DNA from 2 places in the Streptomyces sp. NPDC029152 genome. Region 2 is predicted to be linked to the other one. Evidence: predicted binding sites of a transcription regulator. Region 2 holds the regulator's gene; the other holds the start of a gene.
What was found. The regulator HspR, encoded in region 2, represses chaperone genes until heat shock. The targets are predictions, from matches to a motif close to TTGAGNNNNNNNNNCTCAA.
Positions count from the first base shown of each region.

Region 1 (3,803 bases), on a different contig from region 2:
CCGCCGCGCCCGTCTCCGGGTCGGCCAGCGACGCCTCGACGTACAGCACGTCGCCGCCCGCGCCGGTGACCGCGAGGCCCGTGGCCACGCCCGGCACCGAGGTGCGCCGCTCGGCGGGGTCCTGCGCGGACTCCGGCACGTGGTGCGGCCGGCCGATCAGGTCGCGCAGGTCGCCGTCGGTGACGGTGAACGGCAGTTCCCGCTCGCCCAGCTCGTGCTGGGCCGCCACCTTGCGCAGCAGCCGCGCGATCGACCGCTCCAGGGTGCGCACGCCGGCCTCGCGGGTGTACTCGCCGGCCAGCCTGCGCAGCGCGCCCTCGTCGATCGTGACCTCGTCCTCGTCCAGACCGGCCCGCTCCAGCTGGCGCGGGAGCAGGTGGTCACGGGCGATGACGATCTTCTCGTCCTCGGTGTAGCCGTCCAGCCGCACGATCTCCATGCGGTCGGCCAGCGCCTCCGGGATCGCCTCCAGCACATTGGCGGTGGCCAGGAAGACGACGTCGGACAGGTCGAGCTCGACCTCCAGGTAGTGGTCCCGGAAGGTGTGGTTCTGGGCCGGGTCGAGGACCTCCAGCAGGGCCGCGGCCGGGTCGCCCCGGAAGTCGGAGCCCACCTTGTCGATCTCGTCCAGGAGCACGACCGGGTTCATCGACCCGGCCTCCTTGATCGCCCGCACGATCCGGCCGGGCAGCGCGCCGACGTACGTACGGCGGTGGCCGCGGATCTCGGCCTCGTCGCGGACACCGCCCAGGGCGACGCGGACGAACTTGCGCCCCATGGCGTGGGCGACGGACTCGCCGAGCGACGTCTTGCCGACGCCGGGCGGCCCCACCAGGGCCAGCACGGCACCGCCGCGCCGGCCGCCGACGACACCGAGGCCGCGGTCGTTGCGCCGCTTGCGCACGGCCAGGTACTCGGTGATCCGTTCCTTCACGTCCTGCAGGCCCGCGTGCTCGGCGTCCAGGACGGCCTGGGCGCCCTGGATGTCGTAGGCGTCCTCGGTGCGCTCGTTCCACGGCATCTCCAGGACCGTGTCGAGCCAGGTGCGGATCCACGAGCCCTCGGGGGACTGGTCGGAGGACCGCTCGAGCTTGTCGACCTCCTTGAGCGCGGCCTCCCGGACCTTCTCGGGCAGGTCGGCGGCCTCGACACGGGCGCGGTAGTCGTCGGACTCCTCGCCCTCCTGCTCGCCGTTGAGCTCCCGCAGTTCCTTGCGGACGGCCTCCAGCTGGCGCCGCAGCAGGAACTCGCGCTGCTGCTTGTCGACGCCCTCCTGGACGTCCTTGGCGATGGTCTCGGCGACCTCCTGCTCGGCGAGGTGGTCGCGCAGCTGCTTCGTGGCGAGCTTGAGGCGGGCCACCGGGTCGGCGGTCTCCAGCAGCTCGACCTTCTGCTCGGTGGTCAGGAACGGCGAGTAGCCGGAGTTGTCGGCGAGCGCCGAGACGTCGTCGATGGCCTGGACGCGGTCCACGACCTGCCAGGCCCCGCGCTTGCGCAGCCAGGCGGTGGCGAGGGCCTTGTACTCCTTGACGAGTTCGGTGACCTGCCCGGGCAGCGGCTCGGGCACGCTCTCGTCGATCCGCGTGCCCTCGACCCACAGCGCGGCACCGGGGCCGGTGGTGCCTGCGCCGATCCTCACCCTGCTCCGGCCCCGGATGAGGGCGCCCGGGTCGCCGTCGGCGAGGCGGCCGACCTGTTCGACCGTGCCGAGGACACCGGTCTTCGCGTAGGTGCCGTCGATGCGCGGCACCAGCAGGACCCGGGGCTTGCCGGGTTCGTCCCTGGCGGCGGCCTGCGCGGCCTCCACCGCGGCCCGCACCTCGGAATCGCTCAGATCCAGCGGGACCACCATCCCGGGCAGCACGATCTCGTCGTCGAGCGGCAGCACGGGCAGGGTGAGCGGTGTGAACGCCGTGGACTCAGCAGCCATGATCTCCCCTTCGGCAGTCAAGTTGAGTTATGCCGACTCAATGCTCGGGAGCCGATGATTGTTCCCGGGACTCTGTTCGCCGTGAGCGATCAAGGGGGCGGTGCCCGGCGGAAGCCGCCCCCACGCACCACAGCACGGCCGGAACCCCGCCCATTCCTCCCACCGGGGGTGCCAGGATGGGCCGATGCCCATCACCTCTTACGACTCCTCCGACACGCCGGAAGTCCTGGACCGTCGCGAGGGCCCGTACGGCGAGGTCGTCCTGCGCCGGCACGGGGCGCTGCTGCAGATCATCGCGAACGGCTGCTTCCTGATGGACACCTCCGACGGACGCTCCGAGCGGCGGCTCGTGGACGCGGCGGCCGAGGCGCTCGACGGGCGCGCGGCGCCGCACGTGCTCATCGGCGGGCTCGGCGTCGGCTTCTCGCTCGTCCACGCGGCCGCCGACCCCCGCTGGGGCCGGATCGCGGTCGTCGAACGCGAACGCGCCGTCATCGACTGGCACCGCGCCGGACCCCTGGCCGAGGTGTCCGCCGGGGCGCTGGCCGACCCGCGCACGGAGATCGTCGAGGCGGATCTGGTGGAGTACGTCAATGAGACTTCCGCCACGTACGACGCGCTGTGCCTCGACATCGACAACGGCCCCGACTGGACCGTCACCGAGGGCAACGACGGGTTGTACTCACCGGCCGGACTCGCGTGCTGCGCAAGGGTGTTGAGGCCCAAAGGGGTGCTCGCCGTATGGTCCGCGCAGCCCTCTCCGGAATTCGAAGAAACCTTGCGTAATGCCGGGTTCCAACAGGTGCGTACCGAAGAGATCCCCGTTGCCCGGGGCGTTCCGGACGTCGTCCACCTCGGCATCGGGCCTGGATAGCAAAGCCGTGGTGCATCCCCGTACGCTGCTGCCCTGACGCCGATCATTCAAGCGTCGAGCGCAGTCATGGGATCACCCCACGGATTCCGGAAAGCACACCTCAGGGGCGGGCGATGGAGCAGACACAGACCTCCCACAACGGCACGGCGACGGCGACCCAGGGCGCACAGCGCCGGGTGCTGGTGGTCGAGGACGACCAGACGATCGTGGACGCCATCGCGACCCGCCTGCGCGCCGAGGGATTCCTGGTGCAAACGGCGGGCGACGGCCCGGCCGCCGTCGACACGGCCGAGGCCTGGCAGCCCGATCTGCTGATCCTCGACATCATGCTGCCCGGCTTCGACGGCCTGGAGGTCTGCCGGCGCGTGCAGGCCCAGCGGCCGGTGCCGGTGCTGATGCTCACCGCGCGCGACGACGAGACGGACATGCTGGTCGGCCTCGGCGTGGGCGCCGACGACTACATGACCAAGCCGTTCTCGATGCGCGAGCTGGCCGCGCGCGTGCACGTGCTGCTGCGCCGGGTGGAGCGGGCCGTCGTGGCCGCCTCGACGCCGCGCAGCGGCATCCTGCGCCTCGGCGAGCTGGAGATCGACCACGCGCAGCGCCGGGTGCGGGTGCGCAGCGAGGACGTCCACCTGACGCCCACCGAGTTCGACCTGCTGGTGTGCCTGGCGAACACCCCGCGCGCGGTGCTCTCCCGCGAGCAGCTGCTGGCCGAGGTCTGGGACTGGGCGGACGCCTCCGGCACCCGGACCGTCGACAGCCACATCAAGGCGCTGCGCCGCAAGATCGGGGCCGAGCGCATCCGCACCGTGCACGGCGTGGGCTACGCGCTGGAGACGCCGACGCCATGAGCGGGGGACGGGAAGCCGCACGGAGGAGCCCCGGGGAACCCTGGGGCGGCGTACGCCCGTTCTCGATCAAGACCAAGCTGGGCGCGCTGGTCGTCACGTCGGTGCTGATCACCACCGGCCTGTCGGTGATCGCGGTGCACACCAA
Region 1 is NZ_JBVHWR010000005.1:145,308-149,110, forward strand. It holds gene lon (endopeptidase La) at 1-1,930, opposite strand, end outside; gene ACZ4V6_RS12905 (spermine/spermidine synthase domain-containing protein) at 2,115-2,804, shown strand; gene ACZ4V6_RS12910 (response regulator transcription factor) at 2,918-3,658, shown strand; gene ACZ4V6_RS12915 (sensor histidine kinase) at 3,655-3,803, shown strand, end outside.
Region 1: a site for HspR is predicted at 1,953-1,971, ahead of lon (endopeptidase La). Genes of this name have one in related genera too.

Region 2 (3,803 bases):
GCAGTTCCAGGGCCATCGTGCAGTCGGCGTTGGCGGGGATGAACGCCACCGTGCGGTCGAAGAGGATGAGGCGGTCGACGACCTCGTCGAGGGTGCGGGCCTCCACCGCGTCGCCCATCAGCTCCAGGTAGGTGAGCAGCCCCTGCCCGTGCCGGGCGACGTGCGTGTACAGGTCCCGCATCCGCACCCCGCGCCCGCGCAGCGCCAGCGCCCGGTGCAGCCCCTCCGTCAGCTCGTGCTCGCGCCGGATGCCGCCGGGCTGGACGGTGAGCACCTCCGTCGTGCACGCCTGGGTCGCCTCGTCCATCGCGCCCTGGATGCGGGTCAGCCCGTCCAGCACCCGGATCGCCGTGCCCTCCGTGGCCGCCGGCGTCCGGACGCGCCGGCCCAGACCCGCGTACCGCTCGAAGGCCTCCACCGCCGAGCCCACCCGCCGCTGGCTCGCCCTGACCTCCTCGTGCACCCCGCGCAGCAGCCGGGTCATGACCTCCTGCGGGGAGGTCGGCACGAGCCAGTCCATGTCGTCGGGGTCGGGGTGCAGCAGGGCCAGCTCCAGCAGGCAGGGCACCGGCTCCGCGTCCCGGCGCGGCACCCGGCCGAGCCGTACGGCCCGGGAGTACACGCGGTCCCCGGCCGCGCACAGCCGGTCGGCGCCGTGCGGATGCTCCTGAGCCCCGTGCCCGGCCATCGCCCATCCCACCCCCGGTTCCGGCTCTTTCCGCAGCGCAACTATGCGCGGCCGGGACCGGGTCCGCAACACGGCTCCGCGCCGGGCGGCGGCCGGAGGACACCGGTTCGCACCGGTATGCCCGTGCGGTGGGCGACGGCTACTTCAGCCCGATCTCCGCGCAGGCCGACGCGAACTTCGCCGTGCAGATGTCGGAGACCTTGTAGAAGCCGTCCGCCACGACGGTGTCCTTGATGTTCTTCTTCGTCAGGGCGACGACCGGGACGAGCTGCGCCGGGATGCCCCGGTGGCTGGGGCTGTCGACCCTGTCGCGGGTGAGCGCGTCGAACTGGATGTCCCGCCCCTGGAGGTACGCCACGACCATCTCCGCGGCGCTCTCGGCCTCCTGCGGGTAGGGCTTGTAGACGCTCATGTACTGCTCGCCGGCGACGATCCGCTGGACCGCCGGCAGCTCCGCGTCCTGACCGGTGATGGGCGGCAGGTCGGTGACGCCCGCCGCCTCCAGGGCGTCGATGATGCCGCCCGCCATGCCGTCGTTGGCGGAGTAGACGCCGGCGATGTTCTTCGCGCCGATCGCCTCGATCGCCTCCGCCATGTTCGCCTCGGCGTTCTCCGGCGCCCAGTCCTTGGTGTCGAAGGACTGGGCGATGGTCACCTTGCCGTTCAGCTCGGACATCGCACCGGCCTTGAACTGCTTGGCGTTCGGGTCGGTGGACGAGCCGTTCATCATGACGATCTTGTCGGAGGTGTCCGCCTCGCCGCCGAGCGCCTCGACGAGGGAGCGCCCCTGGACCTCGCCGACCAGCTCGTTGTCGAAGGAGATGTAGGCGTCGATCGGGCCCTCGGCCAGCCGGTCGTAGGCGATGACCGGGATGCCGGCGTCCTCGGCCTTCTGCACGCTCGACGCGATGTCGTGCGAGTCCACGGCGTCCAGGACGATGGCGTCGACCTTGTCGTCGATCATCTTCTGCATCTGCGCGGCCTGCTTGGAGGCGCTCGCCCCGGCGTTGGCGTACTCGACCTTGCCCTGCTCGCGGGTGAGGGAGGCGATCTTCTTCTCGAAGTACGGGTGGTCGAACTGCTCGTAGCGCGTGTTCGCCGTCTCCGGCAGCAGCAGGCCCACCGTGATGTCGTCGCCCTTCGACGGGCTCGCGCCGTCACTGCTCTCCGAAGCGCCCAGCGCACCACAGCCGACCAGCGAAACGGACATCGTGGACGCTGCCAGGGATATGGCGATACGACGGATGCAGGAGCTCACTTCTGGTGCCTTCCGGACGCGGGGGCCGCATTGCAACCCAGGTGACTGAAAAGCCAACGCGTCGCCGCCGTCATCGTCAAGCGGAACCACTTAACGAGATGACAACACCACGCTCCGCAGCCGATGTGGAGACGGAGCGGAATCACCTCCCGACTCCCTTTACAGGCCTTCCACGCGAGGGGCACGCGAAGGGGCCCGGAGGTTCGGGCGAACCTCCGGGCCCCTTCGCGGAATCCTCACGCGGCGTCAGTCCGGCGTCTGCTGCTGCCGCTTGGGCCGCCACACCACCAGCGCACTGGTCTGCTGGACCTCCTGGTACGGCACCAGGTCACGGCGGTACGACGCGTGCACCGCCGCCTCCCGCTGGCGCATCGCCGTGGCCGCGCCCTCCAGCGCGTCCGACAGCTCCGCTATGCGGGACTGGAGCGCGGCGACCTGGTTCTCCAGTTCGATGATGCGCTTGATTCCGGCCAGGTTGATGCCCTCGTCCTGCGACAACTGCTGCACCTGGCGGAGCAGTTCGATGTCGCGGGCCGAGTAGCGCCGGCCGCGCCCGGCCGTGCGGTCGGGGGAGACCAGGCCGAGGCGGTCGTACTGGCGCAGCGTCTGCGGGTGCAGACCGGAGAGCTGGGCCGCCACCGAGATGACGTAGACCGGGGTGTCCTCGGTCAGTTCATACGGGTTGCGTCGACGACCGTCCATTCCCGTCAAGCTCCCTTCGCGGCCTGGAACAGCTCCGCCCGCGGATCCTCGTCCGCGGTCACCTCGCGATACGCCTCGAGCGCGTCACGAGCCTTCCCCGACAGGTCCTTCGGGACACTCACCTCCACGGTGACCAGGAGGTCGCCGCGGGTGCCGTCCTTGCGGACCGCGCCCTTGCCCCGGGCGCGCATGGTGCGCCCGCCCGGCGTGCCCGCCGGCAGCTTCAGCGTGACGGGCGGACCGCCCAGGGTCGGGACGCGGACCTCGCCGCCGAGCGCCGCCTCGGCGAAGGTGACCGGGACGGTGACGGTGAGGTTGTCGCCCTTGCGGCCGAAGACGGGGTGTTCCTTGACGTGGACCACCACGTACAGGTCGCCCGCCGGGCCGCCCCGCTCGCCCGGCGCGCCCTTGCCGCGCAGCCGGATGCGCTGCCCGTCCGCCACCCCGGCCGGGATGCGGACCTGCATCGTCCGCGAGGACTTGGCGCGTCCGGAGCCCTTGCAGACGTCGCAGGGGTTCTCCGAGATCAGGCCGCGGCCCTTGCAGTCCGGGCAGGGGTCGGTCAGCGAGAAGCCGCCGCCGGAGCCCCGGGCGACCTGGCCGGTGCCGACGCAGGTCGGGCACACGCGCGGCGTGCCGTTCTTGTCGCCGGTGCCCGAACAGGCCTTGCAGGGCTGCTGGCTGGACATGCGCAGCGGGACCGTCGCGCCCTCGATCGCCTCCGTGAAGCTGAGGGTGACCTCGGACTCGACGTCCTGGCCGCGCCGCGGCTGGGTCCGCGTGCCGGCGCCGGTCCCGCCGGCGCCGGTGCGGTTGAACAGGCCCCCGAAGACGTCCCCGAGACCGCCGCCGAAGCCGCCGGCCCCGCCCTGGGCGCCTCCGAAGAGGTCGCCCAGGTCGAAGTTGAAGGTGCCGCCGCCGCCCGCGCCCGGCCCCGGGCGGAACCCGCCGTTGCCGAACAGCGCGCGGGCGTCGTCGTACTCCTTGCGCTTCTTGGGGTCACCGAGGACGTCGTTCGCCTCGGAGATCTCCTTGAAGCGCTCCTCGGCCTTCGTGTTGCCCTTGTTGGCGTCCGGGTGGAACTCGCGGGCGAGCTTCCGGTACGCCTTCTTGATCTCGGCCTCGGTGGCGTCCTTGGGGACGCCGAGGACCTTG
Region 2 is NZ_JBVHWR010000003.1:240,814-244,616, forward strand. It holds gene ACZ4V6_RS07740 (helix-turn-helix transcriptional regulator) at 1-688, opposite strand, end outside; gene ACZ4V6_RS07745 (sugar ABC transporter substrate-binding protein) at 828-1,946, opposite strand; gene ACZ4V6_RS07750 (heat shock protein transcriptional repressor HspR) at 2,193-2,648, opposite strand; gene dnaJ (molecular chaperone DnaJ) at 2,654-3,803, opposite strand, start outside.